Regions from separate parts of the Shewanella sp. MSW genome, predicted to be linked through region 2. Evidence: predicted binding sites of a transcription regulator. Region 2 holds the regulator's gene; each other region holds the start of a gene.
The links. The regulator sigma-54, encoded in region 2, starts transcription at its own class of promoters, with help from an activator protein. The targets are predictions, from matches to a motif close to GTTGGCACGNNNNTNGNNT.
Positions count from the first base shown of each region.

Region 1 (6,598 bases), on a different contig from region 2:
TTCTGGGAAGCTCAGCCAATCAGCGAGTTGGAAGTCACTGAGCTGTACGACATTTGGTGGAGCTAATCCCGGACGAGGCCTTGCTTGAGCAGGTGCTCGACAGGGTTCGCCCTCTGATTGGCCAGGGTAAGGTGGCGGATTATATTCCGGCCCTTGCCCGGGTCAATGCCAACAAGCTGGGGATTGCCGTTACCATGGCCGACGGCACCACAGTGGGGGCAGGGGATTATTTAGAGCCTTTTTCCATTCAAAGTATTTCCAAAGTGTTCAGCCTGACATTGGCGCTGACACTCTATGAAGAAAGCGAAATCTGGAGCCGGGTAGGCAAAGAGCCGTCGGGTCACTCATTTAATTCTTTAGTGCAGGTGGAGTTGGAGCGCGGCATTCCCCGTAATCCCTTTATCAATGCCGGGGCACTGGTCATCGCCGACTTGCTGCAGAGTCGCCTCGGAGCGCCCAAGCACAGAATGCTGGAAGTGGTTCGCCGTTTGGCGGGTAATCCGCATATCTGCTACGACAAGGTGGTGGCCGATTCCGAGTATCAGCACAGTGCCCGCAATGCTGCCATTGCCTATCTGATGAAGTCCTTCGGTAACTTCAACAATGATGTGGATACTGTGCTGCGAAGCTATTTCCATTACTGCGCCTTGAAAATGAGCTGCGCCGATCTTTCCCGGGCTATGATGTATCTGGTCCAAGGCGGTAAGGCATTGGATGGCAAAGCGCTGATATCACCGCTGCAGAGCCGCAGACTCAATGCACTTTTGGCTACATCCGGGCTTTATGATGGCGCCGGTGAGTTTGCCTACCGGGTCGGCATGCCGGGCAAGAGTGGAGTCGGTGGTGGCATAATCGCGGTGATCCCCGGTGACATGTCCATCTGTGTCTGGTCGCCTGAGCTTGACCGCAGCGGCAACTCACTCGCCGGAACGGCAGCGCTGGAGCAACTCAGGCTGGCCGTTGGCCGCTCAATCTTCTGATCCCAAAGGCAGCATTCCGCTGCCTTTGTTTTTACGCCATACCATAGTTTTCAGCCTAAAGTTGCACATTAGGCGCTTGCCGGTTTTCCGGCCACTATGTAGCCCATCACCTGCGGTACGGATAGGCAGGAAGCCTGAATGCAGTGAAGGACAGGACGTCCGAGAACGGCCTCGCCATCCCTGGCTCGGAAGGTGACAGTTCCACCTGTGCCTGGGAAATAGGCGTATATCTGTGGGTATATAAGCAATTTCAAGCAACGCTATGATTGCAGAATTGCACCAAATTCCCCTCGGTGTCGCCGAAAGCCGTTGGCGCAAATAACGTGGCTGAGGGCGAATGCTCGCCGGTGGCGAGTGTGCTTATGAGCGCGAGCCAAGGAAGGCGAGCTGGCCTTTATCCATGGAAGGATTTGGATGCCGAAGCAGCGACAGTCGAATCAGGGGCGAGTGTCGCCTAGCGACGAGCTAACGAGCGCGAGACAGGATGTTGAGCTGGGTCAGAGTCACATGGATGTGACTCGGAGCGTCTGAAGCGGTAGTTATTTGCGCCATTAGGCCGAGGGGCTTTCGACACCGTGTGGGGCGGCAAGGGAGATCCAAGAGGGGATTGCTGTTGATCCCTTCTTGGTCGGGTGTGGGGCGGTGAGTGTCGCATAGCGACATGCTTACGAGCGAGAGCCAGGGATGGCGAACTGGCAGTTGTGCATGGATGCACTTGCTCCACGACTTTAGGCCGCTGGTACAGCGGCTATCATGGCTTTGAACTAAATCTCACCAATAAACCTGGTGTTAGCTGTAATCTAAGTTGTAGCCCATCACCTGCGGTGCGCTTTCGCACAGGCGATCCTGTGACTCGCTGCAAGTACGTCCCTGTAAGCTCTGCCTCGCCATCCCTGGCTCGGAAGGTCACAGTTCCGCCTGTGCCTGAAAATGAGGTGTATGTCTGCGGGCATATAGGTCGCTTCAAACAAGTTAGCTCTTACAGAATTGCACCGACTCCCCTTCGGAGCCGCCGCGGGTGTTGTTGCGCCGAGACAGGGATGTCGAGGCTCGAAGGTCGAGCAAGGCGAATGTTGCGAAGCGACAAGTTCATGAGCGCGAGCCAAGGAAGGCGAGCTGGCCGTTATGTATGGATGCATTTGGCGAGTCCTGAGTGTAGCCAATTTGTTTCATAAGCCAGCGGGAATTTCGGCTACGTCGGGGTGTCCTTGGGGATGCAAGGGGCTTTGGACAAGCAAAGCCCCTTGCCCGGTGTGGTTTGGCGAGTGTAGCGTAGCGACTGGCTACGAGCGAGAGCCAGGGATGGCGAACTGGCCGTTGTACATGGATGCATTTGCTCCACGACTTTAGGCCGCTGGCACAGGGGCTATCATGGCTTTGAACCAAATCTCACCAATAAACTTGGTGTTAGCTGTAATCTAAGTTGCAGCCCATCACCTGCGGTGCGCTTTCGCACAGGCGATCCTGTGACTCGCTGCGAGTACATCCCTGTAAGCTCTGCCTCGCCATCCCTGGCTCGGAAGGTCACAGTTCCGCCTGTGCCTGAAAATGAGGTGTATGTCTGCGGACACTTCAGATGTTTCAAGCTACTCCATTCTCACAGAATTACACCGACCCCGCTCGAAGCTCCACGACTTTAGGCCGCTGGCACAGGGGCTATCATGGCTTTGAACCAAATCTCACCAATAAACTTGGTGTTAGCTGTAATCTAAGTTGCAGCCCATCACCTGCGGTGCGCTTTCGCACAGGCGATCCTGTGACTCGCTGCAAGTACATCCCTGTAAGCTCTGCCTCGCCATCCCTGGCTCGGAAGGTCACAGTTCCGCTTGTGCCTGAAAATGAGGTGTATGTCTGCGGGCATATAGGTCGCTTCAAACAAGTTAGCTCTCACAGAATTGCACCGACTCCCCTTTGGAGCCGTCGCTGGCATTGTTGCCAATTGGTTCGAAGGGGCGACCTGGCCCTTGTGCATGGATGCACTTGCTCCACGAATTTAAGCTGCTGGCGCAGCGGCTATTATGGCTTTTAATCCCGAATGCAGTGAAGAAAGGGAATAGTCTAGGCCATCCTGAGTATTCCCTGTTAAACCTTTCTTTGGTTTCTTGTGTCTTATTCATCATAACGGCTACAAGTTGGCAAAATTTGCCACTCGTAGATGGTGGATTTTCATATTTTGCTGCCTTTCTTGATATTAATTCTTTTAATATCAGTTAATTATAACTTTGGCACAAAGTCTGCTTTATTCTGAGCCATAAGCGGTAATCAAGTTTACTCGGCAGATTAAAACGAGAGGGAAGACAGAATGAAACAAGCGATTGGTGGAATATCTTTGGTGTGTGCACTGTTTGCGGCGGCGCCTGCTATGGCGATCAACTTTGAGCCAAGAGATGAGCAATGCGAGATGTCGCTCAACTACGACATCTCACTGGAACCCAAGAAGCTGAGTGTCAGTAATCAAGGGAAAGAACACTATCGAATTGAGCCGGGCCGCCTCTATGTGGAAGGTGAAGAAGTGGTCTTGAATGCCGAGCAGAGCAAGCTTGTCAACGAGTACTCGGATGCCATGGCTCAGCAGTTACCCGAAGTCATCTCTTTGGTGGAAGATGCCGTCACCATGGCGAGCGAGGCCGTGAGCATGGCCCTGACACCACTCTTGGGGGATGCCGCCGCTGCCAAGTTGGATGAAACTATGGGCAGTCTGCAACAGAGAGTCTATGAAGTGGCTCATCGCAATGGTGACCAGTACTTCCTCGGGGCCACTGAAGAGTCGTTGGAAAACGCCTTTGGTGATGAGTTTTCCAAAGAGATAGAGCAACTGGTGCAGCAGTCGCTAGGCAGTTTGATGATGGCCATGGGCAGCGCCATGATGTCAGGTGAGGGCGAAACCTTTGATGAGAAGATCAATGCCTTCAGCCAGAAGATGGAAAAGATGGGCAAGGATATTGAAGTGCAAATGGAGTCTCGTGCCCAGGAGATGGAGCAGAGAGCCGACGCGCTTTGCGACAACTTCCAACGTTTGCTGGTGCTGGAAGACAAGTTACGCAAGCAGATCCCTGAGCTGGGCGAATTCCAGGTACTGTCCGGCAAGGTTGAACTGCAGCAATAAGATTTAAGCTGGTGATTCCCCCTGTATCTTCCCCTCCCTTGATACAGGGGTTTTTTATTGATTGTCTGTCGATTATGTCATCACTGCGGCGGTTTTTTTGGCTCAAGGCTATCCTTGGGTTAGAGTCAATAACAAAGAATTGGTATACTTCGCAAAAATAATAAAACTGACACCCAAGTCAGGACTCAGTGACTCTACCCAGTGCGCTTTCCAAAACCCGGCAGCCCACACCCCATTTTGGGGTCTTGACGGTGAGGCCCGTCGCTTTTCCAGGAAAGCTTTTACCAGTGTTGTAAACGGCTTAAGGCGACTTTCATGTTAGAACTGTTAGAACCTATCGCTATTTTCACTCATGTCGCCCGTGCCGGCAGCTTCAGTGCGGCGGCGCGTAGGCTTGGAATATCCAAATCCAAGGTCAGTACCCAGGTTGCCGATCTTGAACATAAACTCGGGATCCAGTTGATCCAGCGAACGACCCGTAGCTTAAGCCTCACCGAAGCCGGTAATCTGCTGTATGTGCAGGGGGAAGAACTGCTCCGGGATGCGGATCAGGCGGTGGCCAGTGTGCACAACCTCAATGATGCCACCCGAGGCGTGCTCAAGGTAGGTATCTCCCAGTCATTCGGCACCATGCATATTATTCCGGCACTGCCCGAGTTTATGACCCGTCATCCGGATCTCGAGCTGCAGGTGAGCCTGTTGGACCATAAGGTTGATGTGGTCAGTGAAGGCCTGGATCTGCTGCTGACCATGTCAGAGCAACTGCCTCTGGGAATGGTGGCTCGCCCGCTGATGAAGTGTCAGTTCCTGCTGGTGGCATCCCCCGGGTATGTTGCAGCTCACGGTATGCCGGCCCGTCCGGAGCAGCTGGTGGAGCACAACTGTTTGGTTTACCACGGTGAATGGCATGAGCACAGCGTTTGGCAATTCAAGAAGGGCGATGACTACTGTGAGATAGGGGTTTCGGGTAATTTCAGAGTCGACAATGCGCCGGCGCTCAAGTCTGCCGCTGTCAGTGGGCTTGGGGTGGTTTATCTCGCCAGCTATCTGCTGGAAGATGAAATAGAAAAAGGTACTCTGGTTCCCCTGCTTCCCGATTGGCAACTGACCCATCATCTGCCGCTGCAGGCGGTTTATCCCAGACGTAAACACTTGGCCCCCAAGGTGAGTGCCTTTATCGAGTTCATCAAGGATCATATAGGTACGCCACCTTATTGGGACAAAAAATATGCAGATCTGTTTGCCCAACGCCAGGAAAAATAAAGAAATATCGTTCTTATAATAGAACAATGAAAAACACTCAAGTTCCGCTTGGGTGTTTTTTGTTTATATATCATATGGATGTTAGGATTTTATTGGTTTATTCAACCGCTTTATTATTTGATGGGCTTTAAAGATTTTTAATAACCCAGTTGCAGTCTGTTCTGAAATCAATACAATGGTTGCAGTTGATTCGGGTGGAACCAACATACGGGTGTGCCGCGGGACTGACCCCTCCTGCTGTAGACTGCTTGGTTCAACACAGAGTGTTAAGCCCTTATCAATGCCGACCCAGGTTTTCGAACTAAAACAATGTCGGCCTTAAAACCATCATCCTGATTTTGGTTTACCCCGGCCCAGGTGGCCGGGGTATTTTTATGTCTGTTTTCAGGACGGAATCAAGCGCATAAAAAGCCGCTCATGGGAGCGGCAGTTGATTCAGTTTCAAGCCTGGCTTTGCGCGGCTACCCAGTCTTTTACCTCCTGCTCCAGTACATTCAGCGGCAAGGGGCCGTTTTTCAAGACCAGAGTGTGGAAGGCGCGAATGTCGAAACGCTCACCCAGCGCCTCCTTGGCGTAGGCTCTAAGCGCAAGTATCTTGTTCATCCCCACCTTGTAAGCGGTTGCCTGCGAGGGCATAACTATGTGCCGCTCAACCATTTTTACTGCGTCAGATTCGGCATTGGGAGTGTTATCCATGTAATAGGCTATGGCTTGATCTCGAGTCCATTTCTTGGCATGGATCCCGGTATCTACCACCAAACGGCAGGAGCGCCATAGCTCCATCGCTAATCTGCCAAAGTCTGAGTAGGGATCGCTGTAAAGCCCCATCTCCTTGGGGAAGTACTCACTGTAAAGGCCCCAGCCCTCGATATAAGCCGTGTAAGAGCCGAAGCGACGAAAGCTGGGAAGTCCTTCCAGTTCCTGGGCTATGGCTATCTGCATGTGATGCCCGGGGATCCCTTCATGGTAGGCCAGTGCCTCCATTTGGTATTTGGGCATAGCCATTATGTCATAGAGGTTGGCATAGTAAGTTCCCGGGCGACTGCCATCGGCCGAGGGCTGGTTGTAGAAAGCCTTGCCGGCAGACTTCTCCCTGAAGGCTTCCACCTGTTTGACTATCAAAGGCGCTTTGGGCTTTACCTTGAATACTTCATCCAGGCGAGAGTTCATGTTATCGATAAGGGCGGTGGCCTCTCTCAGGTAGGCCCGGCGGCCGGCGTCATTGTCCGGGAAGTAGAAGCCCTCATTC
Region 1 is NZ_LVDR01000011.1:18,728-25,325, reverse strand. Features, by position in the region: gene AYI96_RS13015 (YggL family protein) at 1-66, shown strand, start outside; gene glsB (glutaminase B) at 66-980, shown strand; gene AYI96_RS13005 (YggN family protein) at 3,283-4,086, shown strand; gene AYI96_RS13000 (LysR family transcriptional regulator) at 4,402-5,349, shown strand; gene AYI96_RS12995 (DUF885 domain-containing protein) at 5,791-6,598, opposite strand, start outside.
Region 1: a site for sigma-54 is predicted at 3,202-3,220, ahead of AYI96_RS13005 (YggN family protein). Genes of this name have one in related genera too.

Region 2 (6,598 bases):
GATCAGCTGGTCTTTCATATCCTCACCCAGCTCTTCGAGGATCTCGCCGCTCTGCTCCTGATCCACCAGTTGCCAGAGTACCTGACGGGTACGCGGCGGTGAAGATTCGAGAATAAAGGCGATATCCGAAGCCGTCATTCGCTGCAGCATGTCGCGCACATGCACGAACATACCACTGCTAAGAGCTTGGTTTAGTTGAGTAAGACGTTGTTCTGTCAGCTCTTGGTCGAGCGCTTCTATTGGCATGCAGTTCCCCCTGTGATGCAAAGCGAGGATATGTTACCTCAAGACTGGGGTGTTATAGAAACAAAGAGTGCAGCGCTAAGGCTTTAGCTGGCTTCGTCGAAACGGGCGTTGATCAGGGCGCAGATAGCGTCCATCGCGGGTTCGGCATCCGGGCCTTCGGCGATGAGGCGAATACTCTTGCCTTGGCCGGTTTCCAGCATCAAGAGCCCAAGCACACTGGCGGCCGAGGCTTTTTTCTCGCCTTGGATCAGGGTGATATCGGCTTCGAACTCGCTGGCCAGCACCGCCAGCTTAGTGGCGGCGCGGGCATGCAGGCCCAGCTTATTGACTATGGTGACTTCCCGTTCAACCTTTGCCATTACTCAGCTCCCGGTGACGGGCCTGTACCTTGTGTTTGCTGTTGCCAAAACGCTTGGCGAGCTGCTCAGCGACATAGACAGATCTATGCTGGCCGCCGGTGCAGCCTATGGCTATGGTGAGGTAACTGCGGTTGTTGCGTTCCAGGTGCGGCAGCCAAGTTTCCAATAGATTTTCTATCTGCCAGATAAACTTGTTCACCAGTGGCTGGCGGCTGAGAAACTCCTGCACAGCTTCATCCAGCCCGGTCAGTGGCCTGAGCGCCGGCTCCCAGTGAGGGTTGGGCAGAAAGCGCACATCAAACATGAAGTCGGCTTCCTGGGGCATGCCGTGCTTGAAGCCGAACGATTCGAAGTTGATCACCAACTCTTTGTCGACGCTGCCCAGCAGAATTTCTCGCACTTTGTCACTGAGTTCATAGATATTCAGTGCCGAGGTATCTATGTAGTGATCCACCAGTTTCGACATAGGCTCCAGCAACTTACCTTCGTGCTTGATGGCATCTTGCAGCGAGACAGTGCTCTTGGATAGGGGGTGTAATCTGCGGGTTTCGCTGTAGCGTTTAAGGAGTACTTTATCGGAAGCGTTGAGGAAGAAGCTGGTCAGTTGGGTGTTTTCCGGCAGTGCTGCCAACTGTTTTTCCAGCACTTTTTCCTGATCCGGCATGTTGCGCACATCTATGCTGATGGCGACCAGATCATTGCTGCCTCGGAGGTTTTCCAGCAGGCTGCCTATCATGGGCAGGGGCAGATTATCCACACAGTAGTAACCCAGGTCTTCCAGTACCCTGAGGGCAACGGATTTTCCGGAACCGGAGCGGCCTGAGACTATAGCGAGTTTCATCCTGTGATCACCTGATAGAGTTCTGTTTCATCGCGGGATTTACGCAACTGCTTGAGTATTGCTTTGTCGCTGAGCTTTTCAGCCATGGCAGACAGGGTACTCAGATGTTGTTGGCATTGATCTGCGGGAACCAGAAGGGCGAACAGTATGTCCACCGGTTGGTTGTCTATGGCATCGAAGGCGATAGGCTCTTCGCATTTGACCAGCACGGCAATCGGCTCTGTGATATCAGGCAGCCGGCCATGCGGAATCGCAATACCATTACCTATACCTGTGCTCCCCATCTTTTCGCGGGCCAAAAGGCTTTCAAAAATCGCTTGAGAGGAAAGGGTGGGGTACTGGGCGCTGGCGAGATCGCTAATTAGCTCCAGTACCTTTTTCTTACTGCCCGGAGTGGCACAGGTAGTGCACTCCGGCCGCAGGATGGTACTCAGTTCCATCGTTAGTGTTTTGTCAGCTTTTCTTTGTGTTTAATGACCTGACGATCCAATTTATCAATCAGAACGTCGATGGCGGCATACATGTCGGCATGTTCAGAAGTTGCATAGACTTCGCCGCCTGTGAGGTTGATCTTGGCTTCGGCAATCTGTTGCAGTTTTTGTACATTGAGCACAACGTGCACATTATTGATCTGTTCGAAATGGCGTTCAAGTTTCGAAAACTTACTTTCCACATAGTCACGCAGTGAGTCGGTGATCTCGATATGATGTCCTGTCAGGTTGATTTGCATAGAAAGATTCCTCCAATTTCCAACTGTGGATTTATAAACTCTTACGCTGGTTCGACGGTGGTATCATCATAGCCTCGCGATACTTGGCTATGGTGCGTCTTGCAACGTTGATTCCCTGTTCTGCCAGAAGTTGTGCCATCTTGCTGTCGCTCAAAGGTTTCTTCTGGTTTTCCGCTGCCACGAGCTTCTTGATAAAAGCCCTGATCGCCGTGGAAGAGCATTCTCCGCCATCTTCGGTACCGACATGGCTGGAGAAGAAGTACTTCAATTCAAATATTCCCCTCGGGGTATGCATATACTTTTGAGTGGTGACCCTGGAGATGGTCGATTCATGCATCTCGACCGCCTCGGCAATATCGTTGAGTACCATGGGTTTCATGGCCTCTTCACCATATTCAAAAAATCCCTGCTGGAACTGCACTATGCAGTTGGCCACCTTGAGCAGGGTATCGTTGCGGCTCTCCAGGCTCTTGATAAACCATTTGGCTTCCTGAAGATGACCACGAATAAACTGGCTGTCTGATTGGCTGCGGGCGCTACGGGCCATGGCAGCATACTGTTGGTTGATCCCGAGTTTGGGCATACAGTCCGGATTGAGCTCCACTACCCAGCGGCCGCTCTTCTTCCAGACGCTGACATCCGGGATCACATATTCCTCGTCCATCGGCTGCACCAGCAAACCGGGGCGGGGATTGAGGCTCTGAATAAGGTTGATGGCGTCACGCAGTTGATCTTCCTTGAGCTTGGTCTTACGCATCAGGGTGCGAAAGTCGCGGGTAGCGATGAGATCCAGATGTTCGTCAATCAACAAGCGGGCGTCGGCCAGATGCGGGGTGTCGGCGTTGAACTGTTGCAATTGGATCAGCAGGCATTCGCGCAGATCTCTGGAGGCGATGCCGATGGGATCGAAGTGCTGGATCCGCTTGAGTACCGCCTCGACTTCATCGAGCTCAATCTCAGGGTTGCCCATGGCTTCGAGGATCTCCTCAGTGCTCTGGGTTAGATAGCCCTGCTCGTCGATGGCATCTATGATGGCGGTGGCAATGGCGTCGTCGGTATCGGAAAACGGGGTCAGGTTTTTTTGCCATTCCAGGTGTTCATAGAGACCTTCGCTGGTTTCTCCCTGGAAGGGCATATCATCTTCACGGCCCATAGCCGGCCCTGAGGCGCTGGCGGCGGTAAAGACTTCATCCCAGGTGGTATCCATAGGCAATTCATCCGGCATAGACTCATTGTTCAATGCCTCTGAGGTTTCTACCGTGGAACCATCTTCCTGCTTGACGCTCAATTCGCCGGCGTCGTTTTCCTTGTGGTTGTCGTCGATAGCGTCATCCTGGTTGTCCTCGGCCATCTCCAACAGAGGGTTGGCTTCCAAGGCTTCCTGGATTTCCTGCTGCAGCTCAAGGGACGACAGTTGCAGCAGGCGAATTGCCTGCTGCAACTGAGGTGTCATGGTCAACTGTTGACCCAATTTGAGCTGGAGTGACGCTTTCATTATACCGCTAATCCCTACTCGTTATTTTTCAAGGAAAAAATTCAATAATAACAAACTATAATACCCGGAATTGCCGCCGGATGACATGATCCTAACTATAGCCTGAATTGTTCGCCTAAGTACACAGCACGCACTTGCTGGTTGTCCAAGATTTCAGCGGGTGTGCCTTCGGCAATCAACTGCCCATGGCTGACAATGTAGGCTCGCTCACAAACGTCGAGCGTTTCGCGAACATTGTGGTCTGTGATCAGCACCCCCAAACCGCGGGACTTAAGCTGTTCGATGATTTTCTTGATATCGATAACTGAGATGGGATCCACACCGGCGAACGGCTCATCCAGCAGAATGAACTGTGGATTGGCGGCCAATGCCCGGGCGATTTCCACCCGGCGGCGTTCACCGCCGGAGAGGGACATCCCCAGGCTGTCACGTATGTGGGTAATGTGGAATTCTTCCAGCAACTGTTCGAGTTGTTCCTCGCGCTCGTCGCTGTTGAGCTCTTTGCGGGTTTGCAGTACGGCCATGATGTTGTCATGTACCGACAGCTTGCGGAAAATACTGGCTTCCTGTGGCAGATAGCCTATGCCTTTACGGGCACGCAGGTGCATGGGATCCAAGGTCAGCTCGTCGTCGTCAATGAAAATACGGCCCTTGTCACTCTGCACCAGGCCAACCACCATATAGAAGGTAGTCGTCTTGCCCGCCCCGTTGGGGCCCAGCAGCCCCACGATCTGGCCGGTATTGACCGATAGGCTGACATCTTTGACTACGTTGCGCTTCTTGTAACTCTTTGCCAGGTTTTGTGCCGTCAGGGTGCTGGTCATTGCGGCTCCTGCTGCTGTTCTTTCTTATTGAGATCCTGATAGTTTTCCGGCTGGATAACAGTGGTTACCCTATCTTGGCCTTTGCCGCTGCTTTCCGCTTCCAGCTGCTGCTTGTTGATGTCGTAGACTATCTTCTCGGCGGTTACTTCGCTGCCGTCCTGTTCCACTTTGGCTTGACCTATCAAGGTCATGATGCGGCTGTCTATGTTGTAGTGGATCTCTTTGGCCTTGGCACTGGCCTGACGGCCATCTTCCAGCTTCTGGGTATAGGTGGCAGGTGAGCCCTTGGCCACCAGGATCCGCTCGCCACTCTTGTCCTCAGTGTAAGCCGTGAGTTCATCGGCCAGCAGCTTCAAACTGCCCTGGGTGACTGTGACAGGCCCGCCGTATACCACGCGCTTGTTTTTGATATCGGCAAACTGATTGGCGGCGCTGATCTCGACTTTTTGCAGCAGATCTTCTTCAATGGCCACCGCCGACAGGCTTGTGATGCACAAGAGGGCACCGATAAAAAGCTTACTTGGTTTCATAGGTTCCTTTCACCTGACTGGTCAGCTTTACTTGCTGAGCGTTGAGATCGGCATACAGGCCGGATCCCTTGATATTAAAGTCTCTGCCTTCGATCAGGATCTCGCGATCTGAGGTCATGATCATGGTGTCCAGATCCAGCTCCACATAACTGGTTTTCAGGCTCTGGATCGGTTCATTGGGGCTAATGGCGTCGATGATAACATTATTTTCAAGTACCACTCGGTTACTCTTGCGATTGAGCCTGCCCTCGTTGGCAGACAGGCGCCACTGCGCTTCGCCCTTGTCCGGATAGACCAGATAAACCGGTTGGTTGAAGAAGGTCTTCTCATTGGCTTCATAGTGTTCCATGTGTGCCGCCGCGACCCTGCTGGCGACATTGCCCTGCTCGTCAAAGTTGACTGAGCGCAGGTCATCGGCGACAAAGTCCGGCCGCACAACATCCACCGGCGCCTCGCTCTGTTGGGCGTTGCGCTTGTTCTGCACCTGCCAGTAAAGGATAAGTGCAGTGGAGAAAAACAAAATAATGGCCAGAGTGACCCTATTCATATACTCATTCCGTGGGCATTTTCAAATTTGTCCTGACTGAGCAGGATAAGATCCGCCAGCTCCCGCAGCGCACCATGGCCGCCGGTAATCTGGGTGATCATGTGGCAGTGCTGCCTTACCCAAGGATGGCCATCGGCCACGCAAACCGCCAGTCCAACTTGCTTCATCACCGGCAGGTCGACAATGTCGTCACCTATATAGGCCACTTGTTCAGGCTTGAGGTCATAATGTTTAAGCAGCGCCTCATAGGGCTCAAGCTTGTTGTCTATGCCTTGATAAATCTTGTCTACCCCCAGGGCCGTCATGCGGTTTTCGACTATCTGGGACTTGCGGCCGGTGATCACCGCCACCTGAATGCCGCAGGACAGCAGCGAGCGCACTCCATAGCCATCGCGGGTGTGAAAGGCCTTCAGCTCTTCGCCGCTGTTGCTCATATAGATACGGCCATCGGAGAAGACACCGTCGACATCACAAATAAGCAGCTTGATTTTGGCGGCTCTTTGCCAGTTGTCTTCGCTTATGGGTCCGTAAAAACCTTGATGACTCATCAGATAACCCCCGCCTTGACCATATCCAGCATATTGAGTGCTCCAATCGGCTCATTGGCGCCATTGATGACGATAAGGCCGTTAATGTCGTTTTCGTCCATCACCTTGAGCGCCTGCGCCGCGAGGATATTGTCACCACTGGTGATGCAATCCCGGGTCATGACGTCGCTTATTTTGGTGGTACGCAGGTTGACTCCGGCGTCGATGACACGTCTCAAATCACCATCGGTGAAAATACCCACAAGCTGCTTCTGCTGATTGACTACTGAGGTCATACCCAGACCCTTCTTGGAGATTTCATACAGGGCGTCTGTGATACAGATATCTTCTGTGACCAACGGCAGTTCTTCGTCTTTATGCATTACATCGCTGACCTTGAGCAGCAGTTTGCGCCCTAAAGCGCCGCCGGGATGCGACAGGGCAAAGTCGTCTTTGGTAAAGCCTTTGGCCTGCAACAGGGCGACCGCCAGGGCGTCTC
Region 2 is NZ_LVDR01000003.1:339,718-346,315, reverse strand. Features, by position in the region: gene mgtE (magnesium transporter) at 1-246, opposite strand, end outside; gene AYI96_RS04760 (HPr family phosphocarrier protein) at 330-605, opposite strand; gene rapZ (RNase adapter RapZ) at 592-1,446, opposite strand; gene ptsN (PTS IIA-like nitrogen regulatory protein PtsN) at 1,443-1,886, opposite strand; gene hpf (ribosome hibernation promoting factor) at 1,889-2,176, opposite strand; gene AYI96_RS04740 (RNA polymerase factor sigma-54) at 2,208-3,671, opposite strand; gene lptB (LPS export ABC transporter ATP-binding protein) at 3,767-4,495, opposite strand; gene lptA (lipopolysaccharide transport periplasmic protein LptA) at 4,492-5,025, opposite strand; gene lptC (LPS export ABC transporter periplasmic protein LptC) at 5,012-5,572, opposite strand; gene kdsC (3-deoxy-manno-octulosonate-8-phosphatase KdsC) at 5,569-6,120, opposite strand; gene AYI96_RS04715 (KpsF/GutQ family sugar-phosphate isomerase) at 6,120-6,598, opposite strand, start outside.

Region 3 (6,598 bases), on a different contig from region 2:
TCCCCAAGACTCGATACAGTCACATCCAGGGTTTGTCCCGGCTTGATAAATGGCGGCATATCGGCATGCACAGCCACCACGGCAATATTCTTTATCTTGGGCCTGAAGTTATCCGGCAGATTGATGCCAAAATTCTTCAACATGGTCTTGAAGGTCTGCTCAGTGTAACGGGTCTTCTCCCCGGTTCCCGGCAACCCCACCACCAGGCCGTAGCCTATCAACTGGTTGTCCCTGACCCCTTGGATATCGGCGATATCCTTGATGCGCTCGGCCTGCCCCGGCAGCGAAACCAGCAAACAGGCAAGTGCCATGATTAATTTTATTTTCATGAGCTTATCCTCAGAAAGGCCACCAGTCAGAGAGGAAGAACTGGCTCAGCCAGCCCACCTTTTGCGACTCGGCAAAAGTGCCGGTACCGCTGTACTGAATACGGGCATTGGCGACTTTGGGCGAATCTATGGTGTTTTCAGGGGTAATATCCTGCGGCCGAATAATGCCGGTTACCCGAATAAATTCGTCGCCATTATTGATGGTGATCCACTTTTCACCGCGAATAACCAGGTTGCCATTGCCCAGCACCTGCATCACGTTGGCCGAGATCTGCCCGGAGAGACTGTTACTCTGATCGGCATCGGCCTCGCGATTGGTATCCATGCTGTCGCCGTAGCGAAAATCCAACGGGTTGCCCTTGATGGTGACATTGTTGCCGCCCATGTAGAGCGGGTTCACTGACATGTCCGAGCCTTTTTTGATCTTGTTGCCGACGCTCTTTTTCGCTTGGGTCGACTCCACCAACACAACAGTGATGATGTCCCCTACCCTGTGCGCCCGCAGATCCGAATAAAGTGAAGATGCCTGGCTGTCCTGATAGATAGAGCCGGTCGGTGCGATTCGGGTCGGCGGCGCTTCAGGATACACAGGCGCAAAATAGGGATCATCGGCTATCGGTTTGTTCTGGGTAGAGCTGCAAGCCCCCAGAAATAAAGCCGGAATGATAAGGAATAAGGGTTTCATCACATCACCTCATCACAGATTCTGGTTCACATAGGCCAGCATCTGGTCTACGGCTGAGATAACCTTGGAGTTCATTTCATAAATCCGCTGACTTTCAATCAGATTGACCAGCTCTTCGGTCACATTAACGTTGGAAGTTTCCAGCGATCCCTGACGAATAGAGCCCAATCCATCCAGTGAGGCAGTCCCCTGAATTGGGGTACCGCTGGCGCCCGTCTCCAGATAGAGGTTTTGCCCTATGGGATCCAGGCCGGACGGATTGATGAAATCAGAGATGGTCAACTGCCCGACCACCTGGTTTTCGGCGGCGCCCGGGGTTTTAACCGATACTTCGCCTTCGGCGGAAACGGTAATACTGGTGGCATCGTCCGGAATGGTAATGGCAGGCTGCAACACATAGCCGGCGCCGGAAGTCACTATCTGGCCGGTATCATCCAAACTGAACTGGCCGTTACGAGTGTAGGCTGTGGTGCCGTCCGGCAGTTGGATTTCAAAGAATCCCGGACCTTCAATCATCATGTCCAGCGCGTTATCAGTGGTTTGCAGGTTACCCTGGGAGAAAATTTTCTGGGTGGCCACGACCTTGGTACCTGCGCCCAGGTTAAGGCCATTGGGCAACTTGGTGTTGGAGGCGCTGATACCGCCGGCCTGATTGACTGTCTGGTACAGTAAGTCTTCAAATATCGCCCGGCCCTTCTTGTAGCCTATGGTGCTGGCATTAGCGACGTTATTTGAAATCACCGAGATGTCCGTTTGCTGGGCATCTAACCCAGTCTTACTTATCCATAACGCGGGATGCATATCAATTACTCCTAGCTAATGCGCATCAGTGAAGCGGACGACTTGTCGTTCTCTTCTGCGGTTTTCATCATTTTTACCTGCAGCTCAAACTGACGTTGCAGCTCAATCAGGTTGACCATCTCATCCACGGCATTGACATTACTGCCTTCCACGGCGCCGCTTTCCACATTGACAAAGGGATCGGCGGCGGCCGGATTGCCATCCAGGGTACGGAACAAGCCATCTTCACCGCGCATCAGGTTCTGATTGCCCGGGTTAACCAACTTGATGCGACCCACCTCCTCTATCACCTCGGCGGTTGCGCCTTGAGGACGAATAGAAATAGTGCCGTCTGTGGCAACCTGAATTTTGTCTATCGGCAGCGGCAGCACTATCGGGCCGTTATCACCCATTACCGGGTTGCCCCTGTCGTTACGCAGCAAACCTGTAGTGTCAAAACTCAGACTACCGGAGCGGGTATAGGCCTCACTGCCATCGGCGGCCTGCACCGCAATCCAGCCTTGATCTTTGATGGCAATATCCAGATCCCGTCCGGTCGATTTGATAGGGCCGGACTGAAAGTTGGCCGAGGGCGACTCTGTCATGGCGAACACCCGGGTCGGCAAGCCCTCACCGAAGGCTTGCATCGCACGGGCCTGAGCCATGTCGGACTTGAAACCATCTGTGTTGGCATTGGCCAGGTTGTTACCCCTAACCGCCAGCGCATTCATGTTTTGTTTGGCGCCAGTCATGGCGACATAGAGAAGTTTGTCCACCTGCTGCTCCGTCAATCTTTTTACCTATTCAGGTAAAAGCAAACATCGTGCCAATAAAATGAGCAGTTGAGCACAAGGACAGCAGAAGAACTTCAGTGACTTGGGAGTTAATAGACAAAGATGCGGCAAGACATTGCCGGGCGGCAATGTCTTGCGCAGGAAGGCTTAGCGGATCTGCAGCACGGTTTGCTGTAGTGTATTGTTCACTTCCAAAGTACGGGAGTTGGCCTGGAAGTTACGTTGGGCCGAAATCAGGTCCACCAACTCAGTGGTCAGGTCGACGTTGGATTGCTCCAGTGTTGATGAACGGATACTGCCAAACACACCGCTGTTGGCCTCACCGGCCAGCGCCGCGCCTGAATCCAGGCTGGCTTTCCAGGAGGTGTTGCCCACCTGGCTCAGTCCCTGCTCATTGGAGAAGCGTGCCAACGCCACCCGTGCCAGAGGCACTGTTGAGCCATTGCTATACTTAGCAGAGATCAAACCATCTGTACCCACTTCCACATTAGTCAAACGGCCCACTGTTACACCATCCTGCGTCAATTCCGTGGCGTTGAACTTTTCCGAGAACTGGGTCGGATTGTTGAAATCTATGGTTATCGCTTGAGTGCCGTCAGCAGCAGGACCAAGAACGTTGGCCCCACCAACCCCCAACTGCTCTGTGGTGATCACCGCAGGATCGGAACCTATATAACCGCCGACATCGTTGAACTTAAGCACGGCACCAGTCCAGCCACCTGCAGTTTGTGCTGTGCCTGTACCATCCGCAGTACCGTCACCGTTAGTGTCCGTGTTGTAGGTTCCGGCGCCGCCGCCCAGATTGACCGGCTTGTCGTCAATGGCGTAGTAGGCCACCCAGTTACTCTCACCGGTATGAGCACCATTTTCCGGACGCACAAAATAAGTGGTCAAAGTGTGGGAGTTACCCAAAGAGTCATAAATGGTCACTGCAGTGGAGTTATTAAAAGTATCTGACTTGGATGGGTCAAACAGCGCCGGATCTTTAGTTTCTTGAGTGGAGTCCAGGTTCATGCTAATGCCAACATTGTTGGTTTTCTGCGGGCTACCGGCAGTATCCGGGATCTGCACCGGCTTGGTGGTAGTCAGACTCACAGAAGTGGAGTTACCATCTTTATCGACCGGGAAGCTCTGCAGATAATTACCGGCAGCATCGACCAAAAAGCCGTTGTCATCACGCTTAAAAGCTCCGGCGCGGGTGAAAGAGTAATCCTGACTGCCGACACTGGATGATGTCACGAAGAAACCACCACCGTTGATCGCCATATCCAGCGCATTGTTGGTGGAGTTCAGGTTCCCCTGATGGAACTGCTGTGCCACCTGAGTGGTGGTGACACCGCCGCCCACAGTGGTTCTACCATTGGAGAAAATCGAGCTGGCGTACACATCAGCAAACTCGGCCCGGGATTCTTTAAAGCCTATCGTCTTAACGTTGGCAATATTGTTGGCCGTGGTATTGAGATCTTTCTGCGCCGCAGCAATCCCACTCAGAGCAATGTTAAAAGACATAATTCACCTCATGATTTTCAGATACTGTCCGGCGCAGCCGGGGCAGAAACAGAATTAAACTTCGGAAACAGCCAGCACATCGGCCAATCTGATCCCGCCAATACCTCTTAGATTCAACACGGCGCCGGTGGCAGAGTTGAGTGATACACTGGTCACGTGGGCATAGGAACTGACGATAAGATCCTGGGACTTTCCATCAACAACCCCGCTGGCCTTCATGGTATAGATGCCTTTATCGACAGGGTTTCCGTCCTTATCCAGGCCATCCCATTCCACATCTATATTGCCGCCGGCACTACCGTCGACCTCAAAGGTTTTGATCACCTGACCAGCTTCATCTTCAATCGTTACTTTAATTGAAGGGATCTTTTCCGGTGATGTGATTACCCCTTTAAGCGTTGGGTCTTCCTCGGAAACATAGCCGGTGCCCGCCGGGATCAACACTTTTTGCCCTACCAGGCCAGATGCCTGCAATGCCTGACTCGAAGTCATTAACGAATTGAGGTTAACTATTTCTTCATTCAGGTTAGAGATACCATCCACTGTGGCAAACGACGCCATCTGGGCGATCATCTGATCGTTATCCACCGGCTTAAAAGGATCCTGCATCGACAACTGCTGACTCAGCAGCGAAAAGAAGTCTTCCTGGGTCAGTTGTTGATTATTGCTTTTCTTGGTTTCAGTACCCGATTGCACCTGGATACTGTCGAGAAAAGGGTTAACTGAATTGACGCTCATGGGCTATGCCTCCGTTATTTGCCCATTCTCAGGGTTTGTTGCAGCATGGACTTGGCTGCATCGGCTACCTGAACATTCATCTGATAGGAACGGGAGGCGGAAATCATATCGGCCATCTCTTCCACTACATTGACATTAGGTTTGTAGATAAAACCGTCGGCATCGGCCATGGGATGATCCGGCGAATACTCTTTCAGTAAAGGTTTATCGCTTTCCACTATACCCTTTACCTTTACCGCAGCGCCTTGTTGCTGTTGGCCGTTCGCCTTGGCCAGCTCGGCCTCAAAAATAGGATGCCGTGCCTTGTAGGTCTTATCGATACTGGAAGAAACAGAATCTGCGTTGGCTATGTTACTGGCGGTAGTATTCAAGCGTACCGACTGCGCCGACATTCCCGAACCCGCAACATTGAAGATATTGTACAAGCTCATGGTTAATCTCCTTTCAATGCCTTTTTCATGCCGGCGAACTTACCGTCGAGGAATCCGAGCGACATCTGATATTCAAGCGCATTTTGCATAAAGGCCTGCTGCTCTTTTTGCATCTCGACTGTGTTGCCATCCCCAGTGTCCGGTTGATCCGGCACCCGATATTGCACATGTTGGGCTGTCAGCGCCTTGAGGTCGAAATGCTTTTCAGACGTTGCCGCCATATTCATTCCCTGTTGCCGCCCTTTGGCCGCCTGCAACGCCGAAGAAAAGTCCACATCCCGAGCCTTGTAGTGTGGGGTATCGGCATTGGCTATATTGCTGGCAAGCACTTCGGCACGCTGGGCGCGAATACCCAGAGTGTATTGATGTATGCCAAGGGCCTTATCGAAACTGATCGCCATAAAACCGCCTCCTCCAATGACTCGATAAAAACAAAGCAAGCTTTGTGCCAGATGTAGAGTGGAGGATAACAGATACGAAGATGATGGCCGTTAGGGTGAAAAGTAAGACAGAAAAGGCCCGTTCAAGTTGACGAGCCTTTCAAATTATTTAATTAAAAATCAAATAATTAGGTTGTTAATTTTTCTTTTGATAATAGATACCTGGGTTACAGCGCACCATGTCGAATTCATCGGTCAACCCGGCAATCGACTCGCTGGCCCCTAAAAACAGTATCCCCTTGGGATTGAGAGCGGCAGCAAATTGCCGCAGTATTTTTGCCTTTGCCTCCGGGGCAAAATAGATAAGTACGTTACGGCAAAAGATGATGTCGAACTTGCCGAGCAAGGTGTAACTTTCAAGCAGGTTGTGAGCCCTAAAGCTGACCAAACGGCGCACATTGTCTTTAACCCGCATATTACCATTGGGCATAGCTTCAAAAAACTGACGCTTGCGCTCTTCGGACAGGCCCCGGGCCAATGCCAGCTTATCATACTCGGCATTTTTACAACGCTCGAGCATGGACGGCGATAGATCTGTGGCCTGGATTACCGCCCCACCCGGCAACGCCCCTGGCTTACGCTGTTGATATTCGAGCACTGTCATCGCCAGTGAATAGGGCTCCTGTCCGGAAGAACAGGCCGCCGACCAAATTTTCAATGGCCGCCCCAACTTGGCAAAACCGGGCAACAATGTATTGCCAAGTAATTCAAAAGGATACTTGTCCCGAAACCAAAGAGTTTCGTTGGTCGTCATGGCATCAATGACTTCAGCCCGTAATTGGCGCTCTGTGGGTCGCATCGATTGCTTAACAACGTCCGACAGGGATGGCAAACCATATTTCCCCATCAAAGGCGCCAAGCGGCTGCGAACCAAATACTGTTTGTTCTCACC
Region 3 is NZ_LVDR01000026.1:20,279-26,876, reverse strand. Features, by position in the region: gene AYI96_RS19465 (flagellar basal body P-ring protein FlgI) at 1-329, opposite strand, end outside; gene flgH (flagellar basal body L-ring protein FlgH) at 340-1,014, opposite strand; gene flgG (flagellar basal-body rod protein FlgG) at 1,027-1,815, opposite strand; gene flgF (flagellar basal-body rod protein FlgF) at 1,827-2,570, opposite strand; gene flgE (flagellar hook protein FlgE) at 2,736-4,097, opposite strand; gene flgD (flagellar hook assembly protein FlgD) at 4,152-4,835, opposite strand; gene flgC (flagellar basal body rod protein FlgC) at 4,850-5,266, opposite strand; gene flgB (flagellar basal body rod protein FlgB) at 5,269-5,667, opposite strand; gene AYI96_RS19425 (CheR family methyltransferase) at 5,843-6,598, opposite strand, start outside.
Region 3: a site for sigma-54 is predicted at 2,607-2,625, ahead of flgF (flagellar basal-body rod protein FlgF). Genes of this name have one in related genera too.